DNA from 3 places in the Microbacterium sp. ANT_H45B genome. Region 2 is predicted to be linked to each of the others. Evidence: predicted binding sites of a transcription regulator. Region 2 holds the regulator's gene; each other region holds the start of a gene.

Region 1 (3,274 bases), on a different contig from region 2:
CGCCACCAGCGGAACCGCGACGATCGGCGGTGTCGCGTTCCCCGACCTGCGTCATCCGCTGCGCACCATCGGATCGGTCCTCGAGGAGACGGCCTACCGTCCCCGCCGCTCGGCCGAACGCCAGCTCACCATCGCGGCCAAGGCGAACGGCATCCCGCTCTCCCGCGTCGACGAGGTGCTCGCGCTGGTCGGTCTCGAGCACGAGGCCGAGGGCCGCATCGGCAGCTTCTCCCTCGGCATGCGCCAGCGTCTGAGCGTCGCGCACGCCCTGCTCGGCGACCCGGGCGCTCTCGTCTTCGACGAGCCGGCGAACGGCCTCGACCCCGAGGGCATCCGCTGGATCCGCCTCCTGATGCGCCGGCTCGCCGACGAAGGTCGCACGGTGCTCGTCTCCTCGCACGTCCTGAGCGAGGTCGAACAGGTCGCCGACAACGTGCTCGTGCTCTCGAAGGGCCAGCTGATGCTCTCGAGCGGCATCGAGACGCTCGCCGATCCGTCGTCCGGATCCGTGGTCGTCGACGCCGCCGATCGCGCCGCGCTCACCACCGCGCTCTCGGCCGCCGGGCTCGAGGTCGAGGTGCTCCGCTCGGGACTCACGGTGCGCGGCAGCGACGCCGGAACGGTCGGTGCGATCGCGGCATCGGCCGGGATCGCGCTCAGCACGCTCGTGCAGCGCGGACCCACCCTCGAAGACGTCTTCATCGATCTCGTGCGCGGCGGCCGGTTCGAGCCGCGCGCCGACGCGGCACCTGCGGCGATCGAGGCGCCTGCCGCTGTCGAGGCGGATGCGGCTGTCGAGGCGGATGCGGCTGTCGAGGCGGATGCGGCTGTCGAGGCTGAGACTGATTCTGCCGTCGCGGCTGCGGACGACGAGACCGACGTCCCGGGCGAAGCGCCTGCCGAGGAGTCGGCGCCTGTCGAGTCCGAGGCACCTGCCGAGGAGTCGGCAGCCGAGGAGGAGGAGGCACCCGCCGAATCCGCCGAGGATGCGGCGTCAACCGGATTCGAGGCACCTGCCGAGTCCGCCATCGCACCGTCTTTCGACGAGATCCTGTTCGGCACGACGCCGGCGAGTACTGCAGACGACGAGGCGGAGGACGAGGACCCGCGGTCCGCAGCCGTCAGCTCCATGCTCGCCCAGGCGGCTCGGGCGTATTACGAGGACGAGCCGAGGGAGTACCCGCTCGAGAACGCGTCGAGCGAGGACAGCGTCGTCGAGAGCATCGACGAGGCCGCGCCCGAGGGCGCTGCGCCCGAGGGTGCTGCCGACGAGGGTGCTGCCGACGACCACGAGCACGCCGAGGACCACCACTCGGAGCACCAGAACGATGCTGCCGAGAACGAGGCGGACAGGAACGACGACTCGGAGCAGGACGACTCCGAGCCTCATCGTTACTGAGACCTGACGAGAACGCCCTCCACGCCGCACGGCGATGGAGGGCGTTCCTCGTTCATGAGGGAGTCTCGGCGCTCCCCGGCCTCACGCCGGACGCGGGCGGATCACCGGACGCCGGCTTCCCTTCGACACGGGGATCGGGGAGGTGGCGACGATCTCCTCGACATCCGCGGGCTCATCCGTCACGTCGAGCCGGAGCGCCTGCGTCAGTGCGAGACCGTGGCTCGTGGTGAGGATCAGTCGCCGGTACTGGTCATCGCCGAGGAGGTCGACGACGACGCTCGGTCGCCGCCTGCGGATCAGCACGAAGTCGGTACTGCCGGCGGCCTTCCACGTTCCGGCGGCGAGGATGCCCGGAATATGCGTCCCGGGATTGGGAACTCCCCGAAGCCACGTCCACGCGTCGTCGATCAGCTGCACTTTCGCGATGGTCTCTCGCTCGATGCGGAGATTGTCGCGGTGAAAGCTCGCAGCCCGCTCGATCGGCGAGAGCACGATCTCGAGTCGCGTCTGATCAAGCAGCAACGTCACCATGCGTCCAGTCTGCCAGCGGCACCCGCCCAGATGTCTGTGTCTTGCTCACAGGAAGGCAACGATCCCTTGTCGGTTCCCAGGTGTCCACGTCTTTCTCCCATTCCGATGTTCTGCTCGACATTCGAACAAACGTACTAGAATCGGAGCATGACCTCGACCACAGACCTCAGCCTCGAGCAGCGCGGTGCGCTGCTCGATTCCTGGGTCGAGAAGCGACGTCAGATCGCCCGACTGGAGGCGGAGGCGTCTGACATCCTCGCCGAGCGGATGCGGCTCTGCACGGCCGAGTCCGAAGAGCACCCGTACCACCGTGACGCGATCCATCGGTCCATGGTCGCGGAGTACGCGGCCGCCGGGCAGATGAGCCAGGGCAGCGTCGAGTACGCGCTCACAGACGCGGGATTCCTCGCCGACGGCCGCCACCCGCGCGTGCAGAAGGCGTTCCGAGCCGGAGCGATCTCGGCCGCACACGTCCGCGAGATCGTGCGGGCGGCGGGAGTGGTCCGAGAGGCCGTGAACAACGGACGGGCCGACTCCGATGCGCTGCCGTTCTACGACAGCGCGGCGGTCATCGTCGCAGAGCACGAGACGCCGGCCCGCACCCGCGCGCACATGCGCGAGCTCGCCGCCGCCCTCGCCGGCTCGACGACGGTGGAGCGTCACGCACGAGCGACATCGGAGCGCACCGTCACGCTGCGGTCCGCCGACGACGGCCTCTCCGTCCTGAGCGTCGTCCTCCCCGAACACCTCGCCACGGCGATCCACGACCGTCTCACCCGGCTGGCGCGGGTGGTGATCGCGGGGCGGGGCGGCGACGGGATCCAGGTCGAGATGACGGACTCACGCTCCATCGACCAGGTGCGCACCGACCTCCTCATCGACCTGCTCCTGACCTCCGACCCGAGCGCGGCGAACGGCTCGGGTCTCGACAACATCCAGGCTCGGATCCAGGTGACCGTCGCGGCGACGACGCTCGCCGGGATCGATGACCGTCCTGCCCACCTCGACGGACACGGACCGCTGCACCCCGACGTGGCCCGCGACCTCGCGGGACGCAACGGCGGGTGGTCACGTCTGTTCCTCGATCCATCAGGGCTCGTCGTGGAGACGGATGCCTACACCCCGACCGAATCGATGCGACGATTCCTGCGGGCGAGAGATCAGCACTGCCGATTCCCGGGATGCAGGATGCCGGTGCATCGATGCCAGCTCGACCACACGTTCGATCATGCGAAAGGCGGCAGGACCGAGATCCACAACCTGGGTCACCTGTGCGCGACCCACCATGTGCTCAAGCATCCCGACGTCGGCGAAGACCATCGATGGACCGCCCATCAGCTCCCT
Region 2 (3,274 bases):
GCCGTCGACCGCGATCTGAGATGCCGGCGGCATCCAGGCGCGATCGACAGGCCGGCCGCCCGCGACGGTCGTCACGACGCCGCTGTCCACATCGACGCACCAGACACCGGATGCGGCACGGGAGCTGTCGCCGGTGAGCAGCACACGCGAGCCGCTGACGTCGTCGACGCTGACATGGCCGTCCGCAGGGATGTCCAGGCGCCGCATCCGTCCGTCGTGTTCGAGAACGACCACCTCGTCGCGTCCGTCCGTGCGCACGAGCACGATGCGCCCGTCATCCAACGGCTGATACCAGCGGTTGCCCAGCACCCAGAGGCCGTAGCCCGTGTCGGCGTCGTCCCCCGCGTCGCCGACGGGGACGCGAGAGCCCTCGGGGTCGAGGTGGTGCAGGCGCTGACGGTGCAGGGCCCAGCGACCGCTGGGGTCGTCCGCGTACAGGAGGGCGTCGTCACCGTCCCACTCCGGCTGCAGCGCGGCCAGGGTCGGGAGCGTCGTGCGTCGTGTTCCGTCGGACACGACGAGCGACGCCTGCTGCCACGGCATCCGCTGACCGGACCATTCGACCCATGCGATGCGCGTGCCGTCGGGGGAGAGCGCGGGATGCGCGTGGAACGAGGGCCCCTCCGTGATGATCGAGAGTCTCGATGCGTCCTCCGCAGCAGACCCGTCGGTCGGGATCTCGATGATCGCCCGACGGTGAGGTTCGGATGACAGGTCCTCGCGCACCGCGAACAGCCGCCCCTGCTGCACGCGAAGGCCGCCGTGGGCGGGGCCCTGCGGGGTGAGTGGCGCAGGGGCGTCGCCCGGACTCATCCGGTGCACGCGCTGCGTGTCGGCGTCGACGAAGTACAGCGTGCCCGAGGAGTCGGCCGTCCAGGCGCCGCCGCCGTATTCGTGCACGCGGGAGCGGGCGCTCCACGGCGCCGGCAGGATCTCTGCGCCTGTGGTGCTGCGCACGGTGCGTCGACCGCCCTCGGCGGGGACGCTCTCGCCCCACCAGATCTCGGCTCCGACGAACACGGCGCCGTCGAATCGTGGCGAGGACTCCGCGACGGCCGACGGGGAGAAGGGTGATGGCCAGGTACCGAACGGCGACGACATGGGACGAGCCTACGGCGCGTCCGGGGAGGCCGTCGTCACACTGCGCGGAGCACGGCGACGACCTTGCCGAGCACGACCGACTCGTCGCCGAGGATCGGCTCGAAGGCGGAGTTGCGGGGCAGCAGCCACGTGTGGCCGTCGCGGCGGCGCAGCACCTTGACGGTGGCCTCGCCGTCGAGCATGGCGGCGACGATCTCGCCGTTCTCGGCGCTGTTCTGCGATCGGATGACCACCCAGTCCCCGTCGCAGATGGCGGCGTCGATCATCGATTCGCCCGAGACCTTGAGCATGAACAGATCGCCCTTGCCCACGAGCTGACGGGGCAGGGGGAAGATCTCCTCGACCTGCTGGTCGGCGGTGATGGGGACGCCCGCGGCGATCCGCCCCACGAGCGGCACGAGTGCGGCGTCGCCGACGGGTGTGGCGACGTCATCCGGATTCTCGGCACTCGAACCCGGGAGGTCGATGAGGACCTCCATTGCGCGTGTCTTGCCGGGGTCGCGGCGGAGGTAGCCGCTGAGCTCGAGCTGGCCGAGCTGGTGCGTGACGCTCGAGAGCGACTTCAGCCCGACGGCGTCACCGATCTCCCGCATGCTCGGCGGGTAGCCGTAACGGCTGATCGATGTCTGGATGACCTCGAGGATCGCCATCTGCTTCGGGCTCAGGCTCTTCCGGCGACGCGTGCGGGGGGCGTCGGACTCGGGGGCGGCGATGTCGCTCATGGTGCTCCTCAGGTGTGCGATCCGGCGTCTCAGTTCGAATGTCGGAGGCCCGTGGTGGGGTGTTCGTATCGAAACCGTATCCGAGAATCACCTCGATCTGGAAGATCTGTTCGAGCGTGTCGAGGTATTCACTGCCCGGTTTTTCGAAGAACGCTTGACAGATGTTCGAATTCGAAGATAACTTCGGAACGTAGCTTCGCATTCACGGCTCCCGGCCGAGACGCGAATGCGAACGCTACGCCAACTTCACCGCTCACGCGGTAGATGCAGAGGAGCACGACATGAGCACCATCACCTTCAGCAACGCAGCCATCGTCTCGCCCCGTTCGGCGACGAAGCTCCGGCTGACGGCACGTGGCCGCCGGGTCGTGCTCGCCCTGGCCGCAGTGCCACTCGCGGTGGGCATCGGATTCGCCGCATTGAGTGGCGGCAGCGCGATGGCCTCGGGCGAGCAGGTCGCCACCGCGTCCTTCGCCTCGGTCACCGTGATGCCGGGAGACACCCTCTGGTCGATCGCCGAGTCGGTGGCACCCGGTGCCGACCCGCGCGAGGTCATCGGCGACATCACGCGCCTGAACGCCCTCCGCGGCGGGGCACTGCAGATCGGCCAGGAGCTGGCGATCCCCGCACAGTACTCGGAGTGAATCGCAGCGGCCCCTCGGTCGCTCATTCACCGTCACCTCGGAGTGAAGCGGTCGTGCGCGGCCTACCATGGGAAGGGTGACTGCTTCACTCGACGACCTCCCGCTCCGTGACGATCTCCGAGGGCTCACGCCCTACGGTGCCCCGCAGGCTCCGCTGCCGGTGGCGCTGAACGTGAACGAGAACACGCATCCGGTTCCCGACCTCGTGGCGAGCGACATCCTCGACGACATCGCGGTCGCGCTCCGTGACGTCAACCGATACCCGGACCGCGAGTTCACGACACTGCGCGACGGCTTCGCGGACTACCTCGGTCACGGCCTGCAGGCTGAGCAGATCTGGGCCGGAAACGGATCGAACGAAGTGCTGCAGCACATCCTGCAGGCCTTCGGGGGGCCCGGCCGCACGGCGTTCAGCTTCGCACCGACCTACTCGATGTACCCGCTGATCGCGCAGGGGACCGGTGCCCGGTGGATCGCGGGGACCCGCCAGCCCGACTACACGATCACCTCCGAGGAGGCGGCAGTCCAGGTGGCCGACGCCGACCCGGATGTGATCCTGCTGTGCTCGCCGAACAACCCGACCGGCACCCCGCTCGGGCTCGATGTGATCGAGGCGGTGTATGAGGCGTCCCGGGGCGTCGTGGTGGTCGACGAGGCGTACCAGGAATTCGCCCCGCGAGAGGCTCCCTCCGCGCTGACCCTGCTCGAGGGGCGCCCCCGTCTGGCGGTCTCCCGCACCATGAGCAAGGCCTTCGCGTTCGCGGGTGCCCGCGTCGGATATCTCGCCGCCGACCCCGCGTTCATCGA
Region 3 (3,274 bases), on a different contig from region 2:
GAGCACGAGGTACACCACGGTCAACGGGGCGAACACGTCGAGCAGCGGCTGCCCGGTCACGTCGAGGGCGACGCCGGCGAGAAGCGCGCCGAGCGCGATTCCGATGCCGGGGCTGAGGGCATTCCAGAGGGCGGCGACCCGAGAGCGTCCGCCCGGGGCGAGGTCCAGGGCAGCGGCCGAGAGAGCGGAGATGAGCACGCCGCTGGCGGCGCCCTGGAGGATGCGGGCCAGCACGAGTGTGGCGACCGTATCGGCATGCCAGAACAGGATCATGCTGACGGCGAGCAGCAGCAGACCGCCGATCGCGACGGGGCGGCGCCCGACGTGGTCCGACAGCGACCCCGCCGACAGCAGTGCGAGCAGCAGAGCGATCGCGTACACGGCGAAGACGGCGCTGATGACGATCGCGTCGAACCCGATCTCGGACGCGAGCACCGGATAGAACGGCGACGGTGCGCTCGCCCCCATCATCATCGCGACCTGGGTCACGATCGCCAGGACGAAGCCGAAGCGGGGGCGTCGGATCTCCGCGCTCGTCGTCGTGGTGATCGGTGACGTGGTGATCGGTGACGTGGTGATCGGTGACGTGGTGGTCATGGGTGCTCCGCGCGGTGGGATCGGGTCTGGTGCTCGACATCATTGAGTTCGAGAATCATCGAACTATCGGAGCGTACTCGCCATCGCTCGATTGTTCAACTATTCTCGAACCATGCCAGGCGACCTCCCGCATCCGGACCGCTCCGAGATCCAGCTCACCGACGTACTCTTCGCCCTCAGCGACCCCGAGCGCCTGGCCATCACCCGGCAGCTCGCCGACGGACCGCTCGACATGGCCGCCTGTCACGCCACCGATCCGAATCTCCCCAAGTCGACCAAGTCGCATTTCATGAAGGTCCTGCGCGAGGCTGGCATCATTCGCAACGAGCCGCATGGTCGGCGGCGGATGCTGACGCTGCGGCGCGACGACCTGGATGCGCTGTTCCCCGGACTGTTGGAATCGGTGCTGCGGGGGTAGCTCGGCCGGGGATGGTCCGGTCCGGGGGTGGCGCATGGGTGTGGGGGTGTGTGGCTGTGAGCTGTGAGCTGTGAGCTGTGAGCTGTGAGCTGTGGGCTGTGGGCTGTGGGCTGTGGGCTGTGGGCTGTGGGCTGTGGGCTGCGGCTGTGAGCTGTGAGCTGTGTGGCCCTGCGTGGGCAGGTGTGGCCGCGTAGCGGCGTTGCTCTGAGTTGACTCGGAGTGGCATCGTCGGCGTGCGGCGTGCGGCGTGCGGCGTGCGGCGTGCGGCGTGCGGCGTGCGGCGTGTGGCGTGTGGCGTGTGGCGTGTGCGTGCTGCTTGGCGGCATGTCGGCGTGCGTGGGCGCAACCCGCATGCCGGCACCTCGGAATTCACTAGAACATAACTTCGAAACTAGGCATCTGGCGCGGTAAAATCGAGGCATGTCGAAGTTGTCCGCTCTCCACGAGGCGATGTCCCGCCTCGATGGATTGTGGGCTGACGCAGACGATGCCGCGGGCCTGCCCCGCGACCGTCTGATCGCGGTGCATTCCGCGACGGGTGAGCTGAGGCGGCTTCTCGACGCCGTCCATGCGGACGTCGCTGCAGTCATCTCTCAGGAGTCGCGCAGCGAGCTGGGCGCCGGCGGCCTCGCGAAGCAGCAGGGTTTCCGTTCCGCGGAGACGATGATCGCGGCGACGACGGGAGTGTCCCGGGTCGAAGCGACGCGCCTCGTCGCCGTCGGCGAGGCGACCGCCCCACGCACCGACATGCGGGGCTCTCGGCTGCCTGCTCGATACCCCGCCCTCGGCGAGGCGCTCGCGGCCGGTCGGCTCGGAGTGCAGGCGGCCGGGCTGATCGTCGCGCTTCTGGAGCGCTGCCGGATCGCGGCAGGAATTGACCGCATCGCCGAAGCCGAGCGGATACTGACCGATAAGGCTGCAGGACTCTCCCTCGACGATGTCCGCCGGCTCGTCACTCGCGCCGAGGCATGGCTGGACCCCGACGGACTGGAGCCGAAGGGCGAGGAGATGCGACGTCGTCGGTCACTGACCATGTTCGAGCGAGACGGGATGCTGCATCTCGATGCGCGGATCGACGTCGAGACCGCCGCGCCAATCGTCGCCGCGATCCGCGGGTACGTCACCGCGGCTTTCGCAGCGCGCAGGGATGCTCCCGACGCGGATGCACCCGATGCCGACCGCCGCACGGTGCCGATGCTCCAGGTCGACGCACTCGCACTGTTCTGTGCGCACGTTCTCGGATGTGAGGGGGAGAGTATGCCTCTCGCCGGGGCCACGGTGGTCGTGCGCATCGCCCTCGACGATCTGCAGGCCGGCACGGGCTGCGCCACCATCGACGGTTTCGACCAGAAGATCGGCGTCGGCGCGGCGAGGAGGATGGCTGCGAGCGGTGGCGTGATCCCCTGTGTGCTCGGCGGTGGCAGCGAGATCCTGGACTGGGGACGAGAGAAGCGGCTCTTCACTCGGGCGCAACGCCTCGCACTGGTCGAGAGAGATGGAGGGTGCGCGATGTGCGGGCTTCCTCCGCAGATGACAAAAGCGCATCACCTCCGATGGTGGAGCAGGGATCACGGTCCGACCGATCTGTCGAACGGAGTATTGCTCTGCGAGACGTGCCACCATCGGATTCACGACAACGGGTGGGAGATCCGAATCGACGGAAAAGGGGTCGCGGGCACGGTGTGGTTCATTCCGCCCGGATACGTCGACCCGGAGTGCAGACCTCGGCTCGGGGGCCGCGCGCGATTCGATGTGGCGGCATGAGCGACGCGCGGGCGCGCGGATGCCGTGTGGTGTCGGCGCGTGCTGTGGAGAGCGGTGCGGGCGTGCTGTGGAGAGCGGTGCGGGCCTGCTGTGTCGGCGTGGTGCGGATGCGCTCAGCGGAAGTACGATGCCCCGTTGAGGTCGAGTACGGTGCCCGAGGCCCATACAGCGGTGGGCGAGGTGAGATAGGCGACCGCATCCGCGATCTCCTCGGGCGTGCCGACGCGCCCGAACGGACTCTGACCGCGGATGCCGTCGCCCTCCGGGCCCGTCAGCGTGGCCGACTGGCGCTCGGTCGCGACCATGCCCGGGGCGACCGAGGTCACCGAGATGCCGTGCGGTGCGAGCGTGAGCGCCATCGACTGGCCGAAAGCCTGCAGCCCCGCCTTGGTCGCGGCGTATGCGGGGTGGTCGGCCTCGCCGCGGAACGCGCCGCGCGAACCGACATTGACGATCGATCCGCCGCTCCCGCGTTCGATCAGGTGCTGGGCCACG

What was found. Region 2 encodes LexA, which represses DNA repair genes until DNA is damaged. Its sites were predicted from a motif close to TCGAACANNTGTTCGA; they were not measured.
Region 1: the regulator LexA is predicted to act here: its motif matches at 2,052-2,067, upstream of FQ142_RS03110 (HNH endonuclease signature motif containing protein).
Region 3: the regulator LexA is predicted to act here: its motif matches at 1,389-1,404, upstream of FQ142_RS00255 (HNH endonuclease signature motif containing protein).

What each region holds. Positions count from the first base shown of each region.
Region 1 is NZ_VOBK01000001.1:639,513-642,786, reverse strand. It holds gene FQ142_RS17575 (ATP-binding cassette domain-containing protein) at 1-1,399, shown strand, start outside; gene FQ142_RS03115 (hypothetical protein) at 1,481-1,930, opposite strand; gene FQ142_RS03110 (HNH endonuclease signature motif containing protein) at 2,078-3,274, shown strand, end outside.
Region 2 is NZ_VOBK01000004.1:36,754-40,027, reverse strand. It holds gene FQ142_RS16395 (prolyl oligopeptidase family serine peptidase) at 1-1,101, opposite strand, end outside; gene lexA (transcriptional repressor LexA) at 1,137-1,823, opposite strand; gene FQ142_RS16385 (LysM peptidoglycan-binding domain-containing protein) at 2,105-2,467, shown strand; gene FQ142_RS16380 (histidinol-phosphate transaminase) at 2,535-3,274, shown strand, end outside.
Region 3 is NZ_VOBK01000001.1:57,813-61,086, reverse strand. It holds gene FQ142_RS00265 (MFS transporter) at 1-597, opposite strand, end outside; gene FQ142_RS00260 (ArsR/SmtB family transcription factor) at 710-1,015, shown strand; gene FQ142_RS00255 (HNH endonuclease signature motif containing protein) at 1,436-2,779, shown strand; gene FQ142_RS00250 (SDR family NAD(P)-dependent oxidoreductase) at 2,893-3,274, opposite strand, start outside.